Regions from separate parts of the Saccharothrix sp. NBAS 001 genome, predicted to be linked through region 1. Evidence: riboswitches for the same ligand, from Rfam matches in the RefSeq annotation. Region 1 holds a riboswitch; each other region holds the start of a gene.
The links. Region 1 has a riboswitch for S-adenosylmethionine ahead of AC0HI0_RS38960 (methionine ABC transporter ATP-binding protein). Riboswitches for the same ligand answer to the same signal wherever they lie in the genome.
Positions count from the first base shown of each region.

Region 2: linked by a shared signal. The riboswitch ahead of thrC (threonine synthase) and the one ahead of AC0HI0_RS38960 (methionine ABC transporter ATP-binding protein) in region 1 are both predicted to bind S-adenosylmethionine.
Region 3: linked by a shared signal. The riboswitch ahead of AC0HI0_RS26020 (aminotransferase class V-fold PLP-dependent enzyme) and the one ahead of AC0HI0_RS38960 (methionine ABC transporter ATP-binding protein) in region 1 are both predicted to bind S-adenosylmethionine.

Region 1 covers NZ_CM153251.1:8,724,981-8,731,037, forward strand. The annotation lists gene AC0HI0_RS38950 (transglycosylase family protein) at 1-1,119, shown strand, start outside; gene rsmA (16S rRNA (adenine(1518)-N(6)/adenine(1519)-N(6))-dimethyltransferase RsmA) at 1,129-2,004, shown strand; SAM riboswitch class I at 2,094-2,186, shown strand; gene AC0HI0_RS38960 (methionine ABC transporter ATP-binding protein) at 2,388-3,398, shown strand; gene AC0HI0_RS38965 (methionine ABC transporter permease) at 3,422-4,078, shown strand; gene AC0HI0_RS38970 (MetQ/NlpA family ABC transporter substrate-binding protein) at 4,106-4,912, shown strand; gene AC0HI0_RS38975 (DUF4184 family protein) at 4,915-5,646, opposite strand.
Region 2 covers NZ_CM153251.1:9,547,211-9,553,267, reverse strand. The annotation lists gene AC0HI0_RS43175 (VOC family protein) at 1-616, shown strand, start outside; gene AC0HI0_RS43170 (TSUP family transporter) at 585-1,385, opposite strand; gene rpsT (30S ribosomal protein S20) at 1,572-1,832, shown strand; gene holA (DNA polymerase III subunit delta) at 1,904-2,884, opposite strand; SAM riboswitch class I at 2,983-3,098, shown strand; gene thrC (threonine synthase) at 3,110-4,372, shown strand; gene AC0HI0_RS43150 (hypothetical protein) at 4,451-4,903, opposite strand; gene AC0HI0_RS43145 (DNA internalization-related competence protein ComEC/Rec2) at 5,001-6,057, opposite strand, start outside.
Region 3 covers NZ_CM153251.1:6,121,220-6,127,276, forward strand. The annotation lists gene AC0HI0_RS26000 (NAD(P)-dependent alcohol dehydrogenase) at 1-524, opposite strand, end outside; gene AC0HI0_RS26005 (hypothetical protein) at 602-1,117, opposite strand; gene AC0HI0_RS26010 (RluA family pseudouridine synthase) at 1,228-2,157, opposite strand; gene lspA (signal peptidase II) at 2,154-2,750, opposite strand; gene AC0HI0_RS26020 (aminotransferase class V-fold PLP-dependent enzyme) at 2,773-4,089, opposite strand; SAM riboswitch class IV at 4,130-4,244, opposite strand; gene AC0HI0_RS26025 (potassium/proton antiporter) at 4,454-5,926, opposite strand.

The DNA of each region.
Region 1 (6,057 bases):
CCCGTCGCCCTGGTCGAAGCCGCCGGGAAGTGGAAGCGCCGCTTCCTCAAGGCCGCGGTCGCCAGCGTGCTGGTGACCATCGCCGGCGGCGGCGCGACCGCCATCGCGATGGACAAGTCCATCACCGTCGACATCGACGGCGAAGCCACCACCGTGCGCACCTACGAGTCCACCGTGGGCGAGATCCTCGCCGACGAGGGCATCGCGGTCGGCGAGCACGACGCGCTCAGCCCGTCCCCCCAGGCGAAGGTCGGCGACGGCGGCAAGATCTCGCTCGACCGGGGCCGGCTGGTCAAGATGACCGTCGACGGCGAGCAGCGCGAGGGCTGGGTCCGCTCGGTCACCGTGGACGAGGCGCTCGACCAGCTCAAGGTGAACGACGACGGCGCGTGGCTCTCCGCCGACCGGGGCATGGCCGTCCCGCTCGGCGGGATGTCGCTGGAGGTCAAGAGCCTCAAGACCATCACGCTCTACGACGGCGGCAACGAGCCGAAGCAGCTGCGCACGACCGCGCTGACCGTCGACGAGCTGATGAAGGCCGAGAAGATCTCGCTCGGCCCGGAGGACAAGCTCGAATCCGCCGGGGACCTGCGCATCACCAACGGCGCCGAGGTCCACATCAGCCGCACCGGCGTGTCCGTGATCAACGCGACGGAGGCGATCGAGCCGCCCGTCGAGGAGGTCAAGGACGACTCGATGATGAAGGGCTCCAAGGAGACCGTCGAGGCGGGCGAGGCCGGCGAGCAGATCGTCACCTACCGGGTGACCATCAAGAACGGCAAGGAGACCGGGCGCGAGAAGCTGGGCGCCAAGGTCACCAAGGAGCCCAAGGCCAAGAAGGTCAAGGTCGGCACGAAGCTCCCGCCCGACGGCGAGGTGTGGGACCGGCTCGTGCAGTGCGAGGCGACCGGCAACTGGGCCATCAACACCGGCAACGGCTACTACGGCGGCCTCCAGTTCGACAAGGGCACCTGGGACTCCAACGGCGGCGGCCAGTACGCCGCGTACCCGCACCAGGCCACCCGCGAGCAGCAGATCGCCATCGCCACCAAGGTGCGCGACGCGCGCGGCGGCTACTCGGCGTGGCCTGCCTGCCGGGCGAAGCTGGGCCTGCCGTAGGTTTTGCGCGTGACCGAAGCTGCTTCTTCAACCGGGCCGGGGAGTTCGCTCCTCGGCCCGGCTGACGTTCGTCGGCTCGCCGCCGAGCTGGACATCCGCCCCACCAAGAAGCTCGGCCAGAACTTCGTGCACGACCCGAACACCGTCCGCAAGATCGTCGCGGCGGCGGAGCTGTCCCCGGACGACGTGGTCCTGGAGGTCGGGCCCGGCCTGGGCTCGCTGACGCTGGCGCTGCTGCCGTCCTGCGCCGCGACGGTCGCCGTGGAGATCGACCCCGTGCTGGCCGCCAGGCTGCCGCTGACGGTCGCCGAGCGCGCCCCGGGCCTGGCCGACCGGCTGACCGTGATCGAGGCCGACGCGATGCGCGTCACGGCCGACCGGTTCCCGACGCCGCCGACCGCGCTGGTGGCCAACCTCCCGTACAACGTGGCCGTGCCGGTGGTGCTGCACCTGCTGGCCGAACTGCCGTCGCTGCGCACCGGGCTGGTGATGGTGCAGTCCGAAGTGGCCGATCGGATGGCGGCCGGGCCGGGCAGCAAGGTCTACGGGGTGCCGAGCGTGAAGCTCGCCTGGTACACCGACGCCCGGCGGGCCGGGCCGGTGTCGCGCTCGGTGTTCTGGCCGGTGCCGAACGTGGACTCCGCGCTCGTCGCGTTCACCCGCCACCCGCCGCTGTCCACTGTGGACCAGAAGGTGCTGTTCTCGTTGGTGGACGCGGCCTTCGCCCAGCGCCGCAAGATGCTCCGGGGGGCGCTCGCGGGGTGGGCCGGCTCCGCCGCCGCGGCCGAGCGGCTGTTGCTGCAGGCAGGCGTCGACCCGGGCGTCCGGGGGGAGCAATTGGGCGTCGGAGACTTCGTCCGGATAGCCGAGGTTTCCTCACCGTAATAGCCGATGATCTTTCGGCCATAAGTGTGATTTGACGAACGATCCTCATGCGGGCTTGCGTTCAAGGCTCCGCGTCAGGTGTACTCGTGCTGCCATCCCGAGCGGCTGAGAGACCTGGCTCTACGACGCCGCAGCAACCACCTCCCCACGGAGGCAGGTGCTTCAGCCAGGATCGATGGAGGATCACGTGCCCAGGATGCTGCTCACGCGCCGGCGAGTCGTCGACCACGGCCGCCGCACGGTTTCAGGCTGTCGCAGCTAACTTCCGCCCTAGGCGCATTTTCGAGTCCTCGTCGTCCCCTCTCGGGACACCCTTCTTGAGCTGGCCTTCGGACGCGCACGCCACGAGCGTGCGTTGCCGCGTGCAGTCGTGGAGCGAAATCGTGATCACTGTTGAGAACCTCACCAAGACCTTTCCCGGAAGTACCGGTCAGGTTCGCGCGCTGGACGGCGTGAACCTGGACGTGGCCGCCGGCACCGTCCTGGGCGTCGTCGGCCCCAGCGGGGCGGGCAAGTCCACGCTGGCCCGGTGCGTGGCGCTGCTGGAGCGCCCCGACAGCGGCGCGATCCGCGTCGACGGCACCGACCTGGTGTCCCTCGGCGGCCCGGCGCTGCGCGCCGCCCGTCGGCAGATCGGCGTTGTGCCGCAAGGGGATTCGCTGCTGCGCCAGCGGACCGCCGCGGGCAACGTGGCGCTCCCGCTGGAGTCGGCCGGCGTGCCCGGCCCGCAGCGGCGCACCCGCGTCGCCGAGCTGCTCGACCTGGTCGGCCTGACCGACAAGGCGGGCTCCTACCCCGACCAGCTCTCCGGCGGCCAGCGCCAGCGCATCGCCGTGGCGCGCGCCCTGGCGGCCAGCCCGTCGGTGCTGCTGGCCGACGAGCCGACCTCCGCGCTCGACCCCGACACCACCGGCTCGGTGCTGACCGTGCTGGACCGCGCGCGGGCCGAACTCGGCGTCACCGTGCTCGTGGTCACCCACGACATGGGCGTGGTCCGCAAGATCTGCGACGACGTCGCGGTGCTGGAGGACGGCCGCGTGGTCGAGCACGGCAAGGTGCTGGACCTGGTCGCGGACGCGGGCTCGCGCACGGCCGCCTCGCTGCTGCCCGCCGTGGACCAGAACCCGGCCGCCGAGGGCGCGTACGACCGCGTCGCGGACGTGGTGCTGGTCGGGTTCGCCGCGGTCGGCGCGCTGCTGCCCGAGGCGACCAGCCGGTTCGGCGTGGACCTCAACCTGCTCGGCGGCGGTCTGACGCGGCTCGGCGAGACCCCGGTGGCGCGCTTCCGCGTCGGTCTCAACGGCGAGCGCGCGGACTCGGCGCTGGAGTGGATCTCGGAAGCGGGTGGCGCGGTGCGCCGGACACTGGCAGGGCCCCAGGGAGTAGCTGCGTGAGGTCGGCAACACCCTGGTCCACCGTGTTCGACGACGTGCTGGTCGCGACCGGCCAGACGGTCTACATGGTGGGCGTCTCCACCCTGATCGCTGTTCTGCTCGGCATTCCGCTCGGCGTCTGGTTGCAGCTCACCGCTCCCGGTGGGCTGCGCCCCAGGCCCGTGGTGCACAAACTGCTCGGTTTCGTGGTCGACCTCGGTCGGTCCATGCCCTTCCTGGTCCTGCTGATCGTGCTGATGTCGTTCACCCGGTTGATCCTCGGCGGCACGATCGGGCCGACGGCGGCCATCGTGCCGCTGGCGGTCGGCGCGATCCCGTTCGTCGGGCGGCTGGTCCAGAACGTCCTGTCCGAAGTGCACGTCTCGGTGATCGAGGCCGCGGTGACCACCGGGGCCTCCACCGGCCGGATCGTGCGCAGCGTGCTGCTGCGCGAATCGCTGCCCGCCCTGGTCAACGCGATCGGCGTGACCGCCATCGCCCTGCTCGGCTACTCCGCCATGGCCGGTGTGGTGGGCGGCGGCGGGCTCGGCGACCTCGCGGTGCGCGAGGGCTACCAGCGGTTCAACGACCGCTACCTGTGGGCGACGGTCGTGGTGCTCGCGATCGTGGCCACCCTGATCCAGTTCATCGGCAACCGCGTGGCCCGGGGCGTCGACCGCCGCCGGCACGCCTCCGTCTGAAGCCTTCTCCGTAGTTAAGGAATTGAAATGCGCATTCGTGCTGCCCTCGTCGCCGTGCTGCTGACCGCGGTGGGCTGCGGAAGCGGCCAGACCGGTGCCGCTTCCGACCCCGAAGCGGCCCTGAAGGTCGGCGTCAGCCCCGTCCCGCACGCCCAGGTGCTCAAGTACGTGGCGGAGAACCTGGCCAAGGACAAGGGCCTCAAGATCGAGGTCGTCGAGTTCACCGACTACGTCCAGCCGAACACCGCGCTGGTGGACGGCTCGCTCGACGCGAACTACTTCCAGACCATCCCGTACCTGGAGACGTTCAAGGCGGAGAGCGGCGCGAAGCTGGAGTGGATCGGGCCGGTGCACGTCGAGCCGCTCGGCGTGTACTCCAAGAAGCACAAGAAGCTCACCGACCTGCCCGCGGGCGGGAAGGTCGCGGTGGCCAACGACGCCACCAACGAGGCCCGCGGCCTGCGGTTGCTCGCGGAGAACGGGCTGATCAAGATCAAGGCCGGCGCGGAGAAGACCCCGTCCATCCGGGACATCGCGGAGAACCCTAAGAACCTGGAGTTCGTCGCGCTGGAGGCGGCCCAGCTGCCCCGCTCGCTGGAGGACACCGACGCCTCCGTGGTGAACGGCAACTACGCGATCGACGCCGGGCTCAAGCCGTCCTCGGACGCGCTGGTGCTGGAGAAGGCCGAGGGCAACCCGAACGCCAACGGCCTGGTCACCCGCGCCGAGCTGAAGGACGACAAGCGGATCAAGGACCTGCTGGCGCTGCTGCAGTCGCAGCAGGTCAAGGACTACATCAAGACGACCTTCTCGGGGTCCGTGCTGGCCGTGTGAGGCTAGTTGTCGACCGTGGCGCGCTCTCCCCGGAGGGCGCGCCACGCGCCGTAGAGGGCCAGTGCGGTCAGCGCCCCGGTGACCACCGTGATCGAGCCGCTGACCAGCAGGTCCGTCCCGTTGTCGCCGGTGGTGGTGAACGCCGCGAACACGGCGGTGAACGCGGCCAGCGCGGCGAGGACCACGCCCGGACGGGCCGGGGGCGCGAACCGGGCCGGGACCGGCCGGCGGGGCATCCGGGACAGCTCCCGGGCGCACCACGCGGCCACCACGAGCGCGCCCAGTACCGTGCTCGCCCACTGGGCCAGCGCGAAGCCGGGCATCCCCAGGACGTCGGTTCCGAGGGCGGGGAACAGCCGCACGCCCCAGCCGTCGTGGTGGGTGAAGGCGTCCCAGACGAAGTGCGTCACGCAGCCGACCAGCGCCGACACGGCGGCGGCGACCCCGAGGCGCGGGGCGGGCAGGTGCGCGACCCGGGACCGGATCGCGGCCGGGGCCAGCGCGAGGGCCGGTCCGAGCAGCAGGGCGCGGTAGAGCAGCAGCGCGACCAGGGCGATCGGCACGTCCACCACGACCAGCCCCCACCAGGTGTGGGTGTACTCGCCGCCGCCGGGGTGGAGCAGCACGAAGTAGGGCAGGTCCGGTGCCATCGAGCCCGCGACCAGCGCCGAGGTCACCAGCGGGCGGCGGGTCAGCGGGAGGACCGCGGCGATGTGCGAGGCGGTGAACGGCATACCGGCATTCGACCACCCCGGGCGCGCGGCCGACCGGCGCGGGCACCGACCCGGCACGGGACCTCCACGCCTCCTCCACGATCCGCCTCCCGCAGCCCTCACCCGCCTCACCGCCGCCCGCTCTGCCCAGCCCGCTCTGCCCAGCCTTCTCCACCCGGCTTGTGGGCCTGCCCCGATCGCTTCGAGCACCGGCACGAACTGCGGGCTGTCGCCCCGCTGCCCTGCGGTGAGCAGCAGCGACCGGGGCCGCCGTCCCTGTTCACAGGCCAGGTGCGGCCTGCTGGTCCACCTGTGGGGAGCGGCCCGGCCTGATGATTGCCGGGCTCGGTTCCGCCGTGGTCGGGTGGCTCGGCCTGGGAGCTGCGTTGTTCCGTGTGCCGGCGGCGTGCCGATGAGCACGCGTGATCGTGG
Region 2 (6,057 bases), 820 kb from region 1:
CCGCCCGGTGGCGGGCTTCGGCGAGATGCCCCCGGAGGTGATGTTCCCGGTGGTGTGGACGACCTACCTGGCCACCGACGACCTCGACGAGAGCCTGGACCGGATCGCCGGGGCCGGCGGCAAGGTGCTGGTCCCCGAGTTCGACACCGGCGGGCCGGGGCGCGGCGCGATCGCGGTCGACCCGACCGGCGCGGCGTTCGGCCTGTGGGAGGCCGGCGAGCACATCGGCGCGTACGTGGTCAACGAGCCGGGCGCGGTGGTGTGGAACGAACTGGCCACCCGCGACCCGGACGGCGCGACCGAGTTCTACCGCGAGGTGTTCGACTTCGACCTGGCGCCGCTACCGGACCTCCCGTACACCCAGCTCCAGGTCGACGGCCACACGGTGGGCGGCGTGTTCGGCATGGACGACGGGATCCCGGCGGAGATCCCGGCGCACTGGATGACCTACTTCCAGGTGTCCGACGTGGACGAAACCCTGGCCGCGGCGCACGACCTGGGCGGCATCCCGGTCGGCGCGGTGGCCGACTCGCTGTTCGGCCGGTTCGCCACCCTGGGCGACCCGATGGGCGCGACGTTCAAGGTCATCCAACCGCCGCCTTCCAGCCCAGGCTGACCACCAGCGCCACGACCACGGTCAGGAACACCCGGCGGACGAACGCGGACCCCCGCCGCACCGCCAGCCGCGCCCCGAACACCGCGCCGACGAGGTTGCACACCGCCAGCACCAGCCCGAGCCCCCACAGGACCTTGCCGGTGGGGATGAAGTAGAGCAGCGCGCCCAGGTTCGTCGCGACGTTGACGATCTTGGCGGTCGCCGACGCCCGCAGGAACGCGAACCCGACCAGCCCCACCAGCAGGAACACCAGGAACGCCCCGGTGCCCGGCCCGGCCAGCCCGTCGTAGAACCCGACCACCGCGCCGCCCGCCGCCATCACGCCGATCTGCGCGCCCCGCCCGAAGCGCGGCGTCTCGGCCACCCCGAGTTCCGGCTTGCGCCAGGTGTAGAGCCCGACCCCCACCAGTGCGACCAACACCACACCGTTGAGCACACCCGGTTCCAGCGCCCCCGCGAACGCCGCGCCACCCGTGGCCCCGGCGAACGCCGCCACCGCCATCGGGATCGCGGACGCCCAGTCGATGGACGTCTGCCGCGCGTACGTGCTGACCGCGGAAGCCGTGCCGACCACAGCGGCGACCTTGTTCGTGGCCAACGCGTAGAGCGGCTGCCCACCGGGCCCGACCAGCAACAACGCGGGCAGCTGGATCAGCCCTCCCCCACCCACCACCGCGTCGACCGCACCCGCGAGAGCGGCGGCCGCGCAGAGGAAGAGGAGACCGGCGAGCGACACCTGCCCGAACCCGGGCCAGTCAAGAGCGGTCATCACCCGAACAGCGTAACCGGACGGGTGTACTGTTTTTTCCGCCGAGGACCCGGGCACGCCGCTCCCAGCAGCCCTGATAGCCTCTACAGCCGTATCGCGCGGCATTCCGCAATGGAGGAAGCCCACTCCGGTGGGGCCGATCACAGCGCGATGCGACCCCAAGACCGAGGAAACGGTGGCTTTCGCGTGGCGAACATCAAGTCCCAGCTCAAGCGGATCAAGACGAACGAGAAGGCGCGCCTGCGCAACAAGGCCGTCAAGTCGTCGCTGAAGACCGCGATCCGCAAGTTCCGTGAGGCCGCCGAGGCCGGCGACAAGGACAAGGCCGTCGCCTTGGCCCGCGAGGCCTCCCGCAAGCTCGACAAGGCCGTCACCAAGGGCGTCATCCACGCCAACCAGGCCGCCAACAAGAAGTCGGCCCTGGCCCGGCGCGCCAACCAGATCTGATCACCCGGATCTGAAGCAGCCTCCCGAAGCGCCGCCCCTCCCCGGAGGGCGCGGCGTTTCGCTTTGTGCGCTCAACGCCGCCCGTGAGCCGCGACGATCTTCAGCACAGCCCGCTCCAGGGCATAGCCCGAATCGGCCGCCACGCCCTTCACGTCGGCGTTGAGGTCCGCGACCACCGACATGGCCGCCGCCAGCCCGGCACCGTCCCAGCCCCGCGCCTGCCCCTGCGCCTTCTTGATCTTCCAGGGCGGCATGCCCAGCTCACCGGCCAGCTTGAACGGGTCTCCCCGCCCCACGGCCGACACCCTCGCGATGGTCCGCACCGCGTCCGCCAGCGCGTCCGCGACCAGCACGTGCGGCACGCCGGTCAGCATCGCCCACCGCAACGCCTCCAACGCCCCGCCCCGGTCGCCCACCACGGCCTTCTCGGCCACCGCGAACCCGGTCACCTCGGCCCGCCCCCGGTGGTAGCGGTGGACGGCGTCGGCGTCGATCCTGCCGCCCGTGTCGGACACCAGCTGCGAGGCCGCCGCCGCCAGCTCCCGCAGGTCCGACCCGACCGACTCGATCAGCGCCCCGATCGCCTCCGGATCGGCCTTGCCGCCCGCCGAGCGGATCTCGTTGCGCACGAACGCCTCGCGGTCTGCGGCCTTGGTGATCTTCGGGCACTCGGTCACCGCCGCACCGGCCTTGCGCAGCGCGGCGGGCAGCTCCTTGGCCACCTTGCTGCGCCCGCCGCCGGTGTGCACGACGACCAGGGTCACCCCGTCGGCCGGCGCCTTGGCGTAGGCCATGACCGCCTCGGCGATCTCCTTGCCCGCCTCCTGGGCGGACTCCAGGGCGATCACCCGCCCCTCGGCGAACAGCGACGGGCTCACCAGTTCGGCCAGCTCAGGAGGGGTGAGATCAGTCACTCTCACCCTGGTCAGATCGGCCTGCGGGTCGGCTTCGCGGGCCACCGCCAGCGCACCGCGCACCGCCCGCTCGACCAGCAACTCTTCCTCGCCGACGACCAGGTGCACGGGGGGTTGAGAGACTGCGGACGCGCTCACGGACCCGATCCTCCCACGCCCCGGATCGCGCCCGGATGGTGGACGGATCTGGCTGAGGGCCGGGATCGTGCCGTAGGTTGGCGGCCACAACTGAATACCGCTCATCCAGAGGGGCAGAGGGATCGGCCCGAAGAAGCCCCGGCAACCCGTCGCGCAGCGTCCGCTGCGACGACCACGGTGCCAATTCCGACCCGCGACGCGGGAAAGATGAGGAGATACCTCGCGATGACTGCTGTCAGTGTGCCTTCGGCCACCACCTCCTTCGACCTCGGTCCGGCCCGCGCCCTGTCGTGCCGTGAGTGCGGCCACGAGACCCCGCTCGCGCCGGAATACGCCTGTCTCGAGTGTTTCGGGCCGCTGGAAGTCGCCTACGACTTCGGCCGCGTCCGCCGCGAGGACATCGAGGCGGGCCCCCGGTCGATCTGGCGCTACCGCGGCCTGCTCCCGGTGCCCTCCACCGTCGAGTCGCACCCCAACACCAACCCCGGCGCCACCCGCCTGGTCGAGGCCGACCGCCTCGCCAAGGCCCTGGGCGTGCGCAAGGTCTGGGTGAAGGACGACACCGGCAACCCCACCCACTCGTTCAAGGACCGCGTCGTCGGCGTCGCCCTCGCCGCCGCCCGTGAACTGGGCTTCAAGGTCCTGGCCTGCCCCTCCACCGGCAACCTGGCCAACGCCGTCGCCGCCGCCGCGGCCCGCGCCGGCTGGGAGTCGGTCGTGCTGGTGCCCTCCTCCCTGGAGCAGGCCAAGATCCTCATGACCGCCGTCTACGACGGCAACCTGATCACCGTCGACGGCAACTACGACGACGTGAACCGCCTCGCGCAGGAACTGGCCGCCGAGCACGAGGACTGGGCGTTCGTCAACGTCAACGTCCGCCCGTACTACGCCGAGGGCTCGAAGACCCTGGGCTACGAGGTGGCCGAGCAGCTCGGCTGGCGGCTGCCCGACCAGATCGTGGTGCCCATCGCCTCCGGCTCGCAGCTGACCAAGGTCGACAAGGCGTTCCGCGAGTTCGGCGAGCTGGGCCTGGTCGACGCCACCCCCTACAAGGTGTTCGGCGCCCAGGCCACCGGCTGCTCCCCGGTGTCGGCCGCGTTCAAGTCCGGCCACGACGTGGTGTCCCCGGTCCGCCCGGACACCATCGCCCGCTCGCTGGCGATCGGCGCCCCGGCGGACGGCCCGTACGTCCTGGACGCGGTCCGCCGCACCAACGGCGCCATCGAGGACGTCACCGACGAGGAAGTGATCGAGGGCATCCGCCTGCTGGCCCGCACCGAGGGCATCTTCGCCGAGACGGCCGGCGGCGTCACCGTCGCCACGGCGAAGAAGCTCGTCGAGACCGGCCGGCTGGACCCGGACGCCGAGACCGTGCTGCTGATCACCGGCGACGGCCTGAAGACCCTCGACGCCCTCGGCGACCGCGTCGGCCCCCGCGCCAACGTCCCGCCCTCGGCCGAAGCCGTGCTGAACGCGCTGAAGGACTGACCACGCCCGACCGGCTCGCGCGCCACGACCGCCCGACACGGGCCCGTGGCGCGCGGGCCGTCCGCGCCGATCCTGCGGTCACAAGACGATGTCCGGGATCCGCAGCCACCCCGTGCGCGGGAACGACGAGAGTTCGGGCAGCAGGTAGGGCCCGACCTCCTCGGTCTCGGCCCGCCACGCGGTGAGCTGTTGCGGCCACGGCGACGCCGTCTTGTGCCCGTTGTACCGGTTCGCCCGCCAGTCCTCCGGCGCGATGGCCAGGTCGTCGTCGAACAGCGCGTCGGCGATCTCCTGGTACGCCTCCTGCGGTGACGCGACGGACACGGTGCCCACGGTTTTCGTGACGGTCGCCCGCGCCACGATCGCCCGGCCGCCGATCGACACGTCCTCGCAGACGTAGAACTCGAACGACGGCCTTAATTCCGCGCTCGGCCACGGGTGCGCGGAATAGCCGGGTTGCCACAACGCCCAGCCGAGTTCGCGCGGCGACCAGCCGGTGTGCAGCCGGACCCAGGTGTTCGTGTCCTTCATGGTCGTGCTCCTCTCGATGAACCCGGTCACGCGACCGGGCAGGTTCGTTCGTCTCACGACAGCCGTGGTCCAGCTGCCGTCCCTCAGCCGCCGTGGTTCAGCCGCCGTGCTTCAGCGGGTCGCCGCACCGGACGACCTGCGGCCCCTCCGGACCGGGCACGACGGCGGTGTCGCCGTCCCGGTCGGTGCGCAGCAGCAACGCCCCACCCCGCTCCAAGGCGTCGACCAGCACCCCGCTGGGATGGCCGTACCGGTTGCCCGCCCCGACGCTGACCAGCGCGACCCGTGGCCGCACCGCCGCGAGGAACTCCGGCGACGAGTACCGCGACCCGTGGTGCGGCACCTTGAGCACGTCGGCCCGCAGGTCGACGTGCCCGCCGAGCAGCGCGGCCTGCCCGGCCAGCTCGACGTCACCGGTCAGCAGGACCCGCCCCGCCGCCGTGGTCGCCCGCACCACCACGGACGCATCGTTGACCGCCGTGTTCTCGTCCCCGCGCGGCACCGCACGCGGCCCCAGCACGTCCAGCTCAAGTCCCGGCCAGCCCAGCCGCTGCCCGACCCCGAGTTCGACCACGTCGACCCCGGCCGCGCGGGCCAGCGCAACCACCTCCCTCCACGCCCACGCCGGCTCCCGCGACGGCCCCACGGCCACCGCGCCGACACCCCGTTCCGCCAACACCGCCGCCAGCCCGCCGATGTGGTCGGCGTGCAAGTGGCTCAGCACCACCAGCGGCACCCGCCGCACGCCCAGCCGGCGCAGGCAGGCCAGCACCGCAGCCGGATCCGGCCCGGTGTCGACCAGGACCGCACGGTCGCTTTCGGCCGTGGCCAGCACGACCGCGTCGCCCTGCCCCACATCGCACGCCACCACGGCCCAGCCCGGCACCGGCCAGCGCGGCGCGACCACGCCGACCGGCACCAGCACGACGACCGCCCCGGCGACGAGCGCGACGAGCAGCACCCGCACCCGCCGCAGCCGGAACACCACGTACACCGCCAGCACGAGGCCGACCAGCAGCAGCCCTCCCGTCCAGCCCTCGGGCCACGCCACCGCCGCACCCGGCACCGCCGCCGCGTGCCGGCCGACCGTGATCAGCCACCACGCGGCCGGCCCGGCCACCTCGACCACGAACCGCGCCGTGTCGAGGTGGACC
Region 3 (6,057 bases), 2.6 Mb from region 1:
GCTTTCGCGAACTGCACCGCGAACGTGCCGACGCCGCCCGCCGCGCCGTTGACCAGCACGCTCTGGCCGTCGTGTAATCGGCCCGCGTCGCGCAGGCCCTGCAACGCGGTCAGCGCCGCCACGGGCACCGCCGCCGCCTGCTCGAAGGTGAGGTTCTCCGGTTTGGTCAGCAGCACGGCGTCCTCGTGGAAGCACGCGTACTGGGCGAAGGCGGCGCTGCGGTCGTCGGTGGACGTGCCCCGGCCGCCGAACACCTCGTCACCGGACTGGAACCGGGTGACGGCGGAGCCGACGGACTCGACCTGGCCGGACAGGTCCGCGCCGAGGCCGCCCTTGGGCTGGAACAGGCCGGTGACGGTTCGCGCCACGTAAGGGGTTCCGCGCAGGTAGTGGTCGTCCAGGGGGTTGACCGACGCCGCCCGGACCCGCACCAGCACGTCGTGCGGGCCGGGTACCGGCGGGTCGACCTCCAGGACCTTCAGGACGTCCGGTGGGCCGTACGCGGCATAGCGGATAGCTCTCATGGGCGTTCAGCGTGGCCCGCCCGGAGGGCGTCCGCCAAGGTCCGAACGGGCAGTGATGCACGCCCGCCCGGACCGCGTCATCCGTTGCGGTTGAACAACTTCCCGAGGAATGAGCGCTTTGTCGGGTTGTCCTCCGGCTCGGGCCGCGCACCCGGTTGCCCGGCCGCCGGCCCACCGGGGCGCACCGCCGGTCGCGGCGGTGGCGACGGGGCCGGCGCGGCCTCGGGCAGGTCGCCGCCGATCACCGCCGGCGCGACGCTCCAGCCGTCCGGGTCGACCGCGGCGGGGGTGAACCGGCCGCCGTACACCGTCTCGTCCTCGGCGACCGGCGTCCGCCCGTACGCGACGGTCTGGTCGACGCGCGCGTCGAACGGCTGGTGCGCGACCGTCTCGTCCTCGGGTCGGGCGGCCACCGGGCGGACCCGGTGCTGCGCGGGCGGCGGGGCCTGCCGGGCGCGGTGCTGCGCCTCGGCGGCGGCCCACGCGTCGGGCGCGGGTGCGACCGGCGCGGCCTGGTGCCGGCCCCCGGCGCCGCCGGCGACCGGGATGCCTTGCGGTGGCGTGCGATCCGGGTCGTCGTAGTGCGTTGACACCACACGTACCTCCCCATACGAGCGGGCCTTCGCCGCAACGTTACGCGAACGCGACCTTCGAACGGGAGGGATTGTCCGTTGCCAGACCCGACCGGAGCGCGCGGGCGGCCTCAGCCCTCCGCGCGCAGCAGCTCCAGCGCGTCGGACAGGTCGGCCGGGTACTCGCTGGTGAACTCCACCCACTGGCCGTCGGCCGGGTGGTGGAAGCCCAGGGTGCGCGCGTGCAGCCACTGCCTGGTCACGCCCAGCCGCTTGGCCAGCACCGGGTCCGCGCCGTAGGTGAGGTCGCCGACGCACGGGTGCCGCAGCGCCGAGAAGTGCACCCGGATCTGGTGGGTGCGCCCGGTCTCCAGGTGCACGTCGAGCAGCGACGCCGCCCGGAACGCCTCGACCACCTCGTAGTGGGTGATGCTCGGCTTGCCGTTGGCCATCACCGCGAACTTGTAGTCGTGCTTGGGGTGCCGGTCGATCGGCGCGTCGATGGTGCCCTTGATCGGGTCCGGGTGGCCCTGCACCAGCGCGTGGTACAGCTTGTCGACCGTGCGCTCCTTGAACGCCTGCTTGAGCACCGAGTAGGCGTGCTCGCTCTTGGCGACCACCATCACGCCGGTCGTGCCGACGTCCAGCCGGTGCACGACGCCCTGCCGCTCGGCCGCGCCGGACGTGGCGATCCGCACCCCGGCAGCTGCCAGCCCGCCGACCACGGTCGGCCCGGTCCAGCCGGGGCTCGGGTGCACCGCCACGCCGACCGGCTTGTCCACCACGATGATGTCGTCGTCCTCGTGCAGGACCTCCAGGCCCTCCACGGCGATCGCCTGCACCTGCACCGGGCGTTCCGGCTCGGGCAGGGTCACCTCCAGCCACGACCCGGCCACCAGCCGGTCGGACTTGCCGGCGGGCTGCCCGTCCAGCACCACGTCACCGGCTTCGGTGAGGCCCGCGACGACCGTGCGGGACAGGCCGAGCAGCTTGGCCAGGCCCGCGTCGACGCGCATCCCGTCCAGCCCGTCGGGGACGGGCAGCGTGCGGTAGTCGCTCATGCGTTCTTCACCGGCTTCACGTGGCGGGTTCCGTCGTAGTCGCGCTGCATCGCGGCCATGATCACGATGATCGCGCCGCCCACGCAGATGCCGGAGTCGGCAATGTTGAACACCGGGAAGAACGTGCCGTAGGGCTCGATCAGCGAGATGAAGTCCACCACGTGCCCGCGCAGCGGCCCCGGCGACCGGAAGATCCGGTCCACCAGGTTGCCCGTCGCGCCGCCCAGCACCAGGCCCAGGCCGATCGCCCAGCCGACCGACCGCAGCTTGCGGGCGATCCACAGGATGAACCCGACCACGCCGAGCGCGATCAGCGCGAGGATCACCGTCCAGCCCTCGGCCATGCCGAACGCCGCGCCCGAGTTGCGCAGGAACGACAGGTAGACCAGGCTGCCGAACAGCTCGACCGGCTCCCGACCCTCCAGCTCCGCGACCGCGATCACCTTGGTCGCGATGTCCAGCGCCAGCACCACCGGCGCGATCGCCGCGAGCAGCGCCACCCGGCTCTTGGGCGGCGGCGCGGCGGTGCTGCCGGGTTCCGGATCGGCCGGGTCGGCCCCGTGCTCCGGATCGGTGTTGGGATCGGTGCTCACCGGGCCATTGTCCAGCATCCGTTCAGCGCAGGAACGGCGGGAGCGCCCGCTCGTCGTTCTCCGGCACCCACCGGCCGTCGACGATCCGGTACGGCCACCGCGAGCCCTCGACCACGAGCGACCGCAGCGCCGCCACGAACCGGTCCACGTGCTCGGCGGTGCTGCCCAGGCCCAGCGACGCGCGCAGCGCCCGGTTGCCGTCGGTCAGCCGGTGCACGGCGACGTGCGCGCAGAACGCGCCGTCGCGCACGCCGATGCCGTGCTCGGCGGACAGCGCGGCGGCCAGGAAGCCGACGTCCTGCCCGGCCACCACGAAGCTCACCACGCCCACCCGGTCCCGGTCGGACCCGAAGATCGACAGCTCGTGCGCACCGGGCACGGTCGCCAGGCCCGCGCGCAACCGGGCCAGCAGCTCCCGCTCGTGCGCGGTGGTCTGCTCCCAGTGCCGGCCCAGCACGTCGCAGGCCACCGCGAGGGCGTGCACGCCCACCACGTTCGGCGAGCCGGCCTCGTGCCGCTCCGGCACCGCCGACCAGGCCACGCCCAGCCGGTCGCCGTGGTCGGTGACCCGCGCGGTCGCGCCGCCGCCGACCAGGTAGGGCTCGGCGGCCTGGAGCCAGTCGGCCCGGCCGACCAGCACGCCGGTGCCGAACGGGGCGTAGATCTTGTGGCCGGACAGGACCGCGTAGTCCACGTCCAGCTCCCGCAGGTCCACGGGCCGGTGCGGGGCGAGCTGGGCGGCGTCGAGCGCGATCCGCGCGCCGTGCCGGCGGGCCACGGCGGCCAGTTCGGCCACCGGCCACACCTCGCCGGTGACGTTGGACGCGCCGGTCACCACGACCAGGCGCGGGCCCTCGGGGGTGGCGCGCAGCGCGCGGTCCAGCTCCAGCACGGCCCCGGCGGGCGTGGCCGGGGTGGTCAGGCGGTGCACGTTCGGGCCGCGCCACGGCAGCAGCGCCGCGTGGTGGTCGGTGTCGAACAGCACCACGGACGTGTGCCGGGGCAGGCTGCGAGCCAGCAGGTTGAGCGAGTCGGTGGTGTTGCGGGTGAACACGACGGTGTCGCTGGGACGCGCGCCGAGGAAGCGCCGGACCGAGTCGCGGGCCTGCTCGTAGACGCGGGTGGACACCTGGGAGGCGAAGCCCGCGCCCCGGTGCACGCTGGCGTACCAGGGCAGCAGCTCGTCCACGGCGTCGCGGACCTGCTCCAGGCAGGGCGCGCTGGCGGCGTGGTCGAGATTGGCGTACTCGACGCGCTCGCCGGTGACCAGCGGGACGCGCAACGCGGCTCCGACGACGCGGGGCAGGGCGGCGATGGAACCGGGAACTGCGACGGTCATGACAACCTCCGACGGGTCCGGCGGACTCCGTGGCATGGGAGGCCCGCGCTTGCCCGACGCCCTACGCGCCAGGCCAGGTCCTCATCGGGGGCACCCCACCGCGGTAGGAGGGTTGCCGGCCAGCTAGCCCGAGCTTCGCGCTGGCACTCATGACCTCGTGACCGAAGTTAGCCCACGACCCGGCACCCAGTCGAGGCCCGTTCACATCCTGGGAGGTCGACCCGCCCACCCGCCCGCCGTGCGGGAACCCCCAGCACCCGCAGGTCACGCGGACGATCACGGTGCGCCCGGCCGGGCCGCCGCGCACCCCCGACCGCGAGCGGGATCACACGGCGGACCCGCCCCCGATCGCGGCGCGGCGGGGTCACGGCAGGCCGGCGTCGCCCTTCCAGCGGGCGAAGCGGCCGGCCCGGTCGACGGCCCGGATGCGGTGTTCGGTGGCCGTGCGGGCGGCGTCCGTGCAGACCACCAGCAGCTGGTCGTGCTCCTGGAGGCGGGTGGTGGGCTGCGGGGTGAAGCCGTCGTCGCCGCGCACCACCAGGCTGACCGTCGCGCCCGGCGGCAGCCGCAGTTCGCTGAGGTAGACGCCGTGCAGCTTGGAGCCGCCCTGGATGCGCACCTGGAGCAGCTCCGCGCCCAGCTCGTCCAGCGCCGACGAGTCGACCTGGATCTCCTGCGCCTCGCCGGACTTCACCAGCCCGAGCCACTTGGCCATCCACGGCAGCGTCGAGCCCTGCACCACGGTCAGCACGATGACCAGCACGAACACCACGTCGACCAGGTGCCGCGCGCCCTCGAACCCCTGGATCAGCGGGATCAGGGCGAACACGATGGGCACCGCGCCGCGCAGCCCGGACCACGAGATGAACACCTGTTCCCGCCACGGCACCTTGAACGGCAGCGCCGCGCACAGCACCGACACCGGTCGGGCCAGCAGCACCAGCACCCCGCCCGCGACCAGCGCCGGGATCAGCGACTCGAACAGGCGGCCGGGCGACGCGTAGAGGCCGAGCAGCACGAACAACCCGATCTGCGCGATCCAGCCCAGCCCCTCGGCGAACGACAGCGTGTCCGACCGGTGCGGCAGGCGGGCGTTGCCCAGCACGAGCGCCGCCGTGTAGACCGCGAGGAACCCGGACGCGTGCGCCAGGTCGCCGGCCGTGTACGCGAGCAGGCACACGGCGACCGTCGCCAACGGGTACAGGCCGGTCGACGGGAGTGCGGCACGCCGAAGCGCGAACCCGCCCAGCCAGCCCAGCGCCACGCCGATCGCGCCGCCCGCGAGCAGTTCGTAGACCATCAGCACGGGCGCGGTCCACGTCACCGGGTCGGGTGACGCGAGCAGCACCACGGCGATGTACACCGGGGCGTCGTTGAGCCCGGACTCCAGTTCCAGCGCGCCGATCAGCCGCTTGCCCACCCCCACCCCGCGCAGCACGCTGAACACCGCCGCCGCGTCCGTGGACGACAGCACCGCGCCCCACAGCAGGGCGGTCCGCCAGTCCAGGCCGAGCAGGTAGTGCAGGCCGACACCGGTGAGCCCGACGCTGACCGCCACGGACACTGTGGACAGTGCGATACCCAGTCCCAGCGCGGGTTTCACCGCGGTCCAGCGGGTGGTGAGCCCGCCCTCGGCGAGGATCAGCACCAGCGCCACGGTGCCCAGCGAGCGCGTCATGTCGGCGTCCTCGAACTGGATCCCCAGCACGGATTCGCCGAGCAGCACGCCGATGCCCAGGTACAGCAGGAGCGAGGGCAGACCGAGCTTGATCGACACCCGCACCGCGATGACGGAGAGCAGCAAGACCGCGGCGCCGATGCCGAGGAAGGCCGTCACACCACCCACTCGACCTCCAGTTGTTCACCCGGTAGTGGTCATTCTCCCCCGGTGACACCGATTTGGACGAATCCGGCAATCACCACCGGGCCACCGCCGGCCCCGGTCGGCCCCGGTCACGCGGGGTCGGC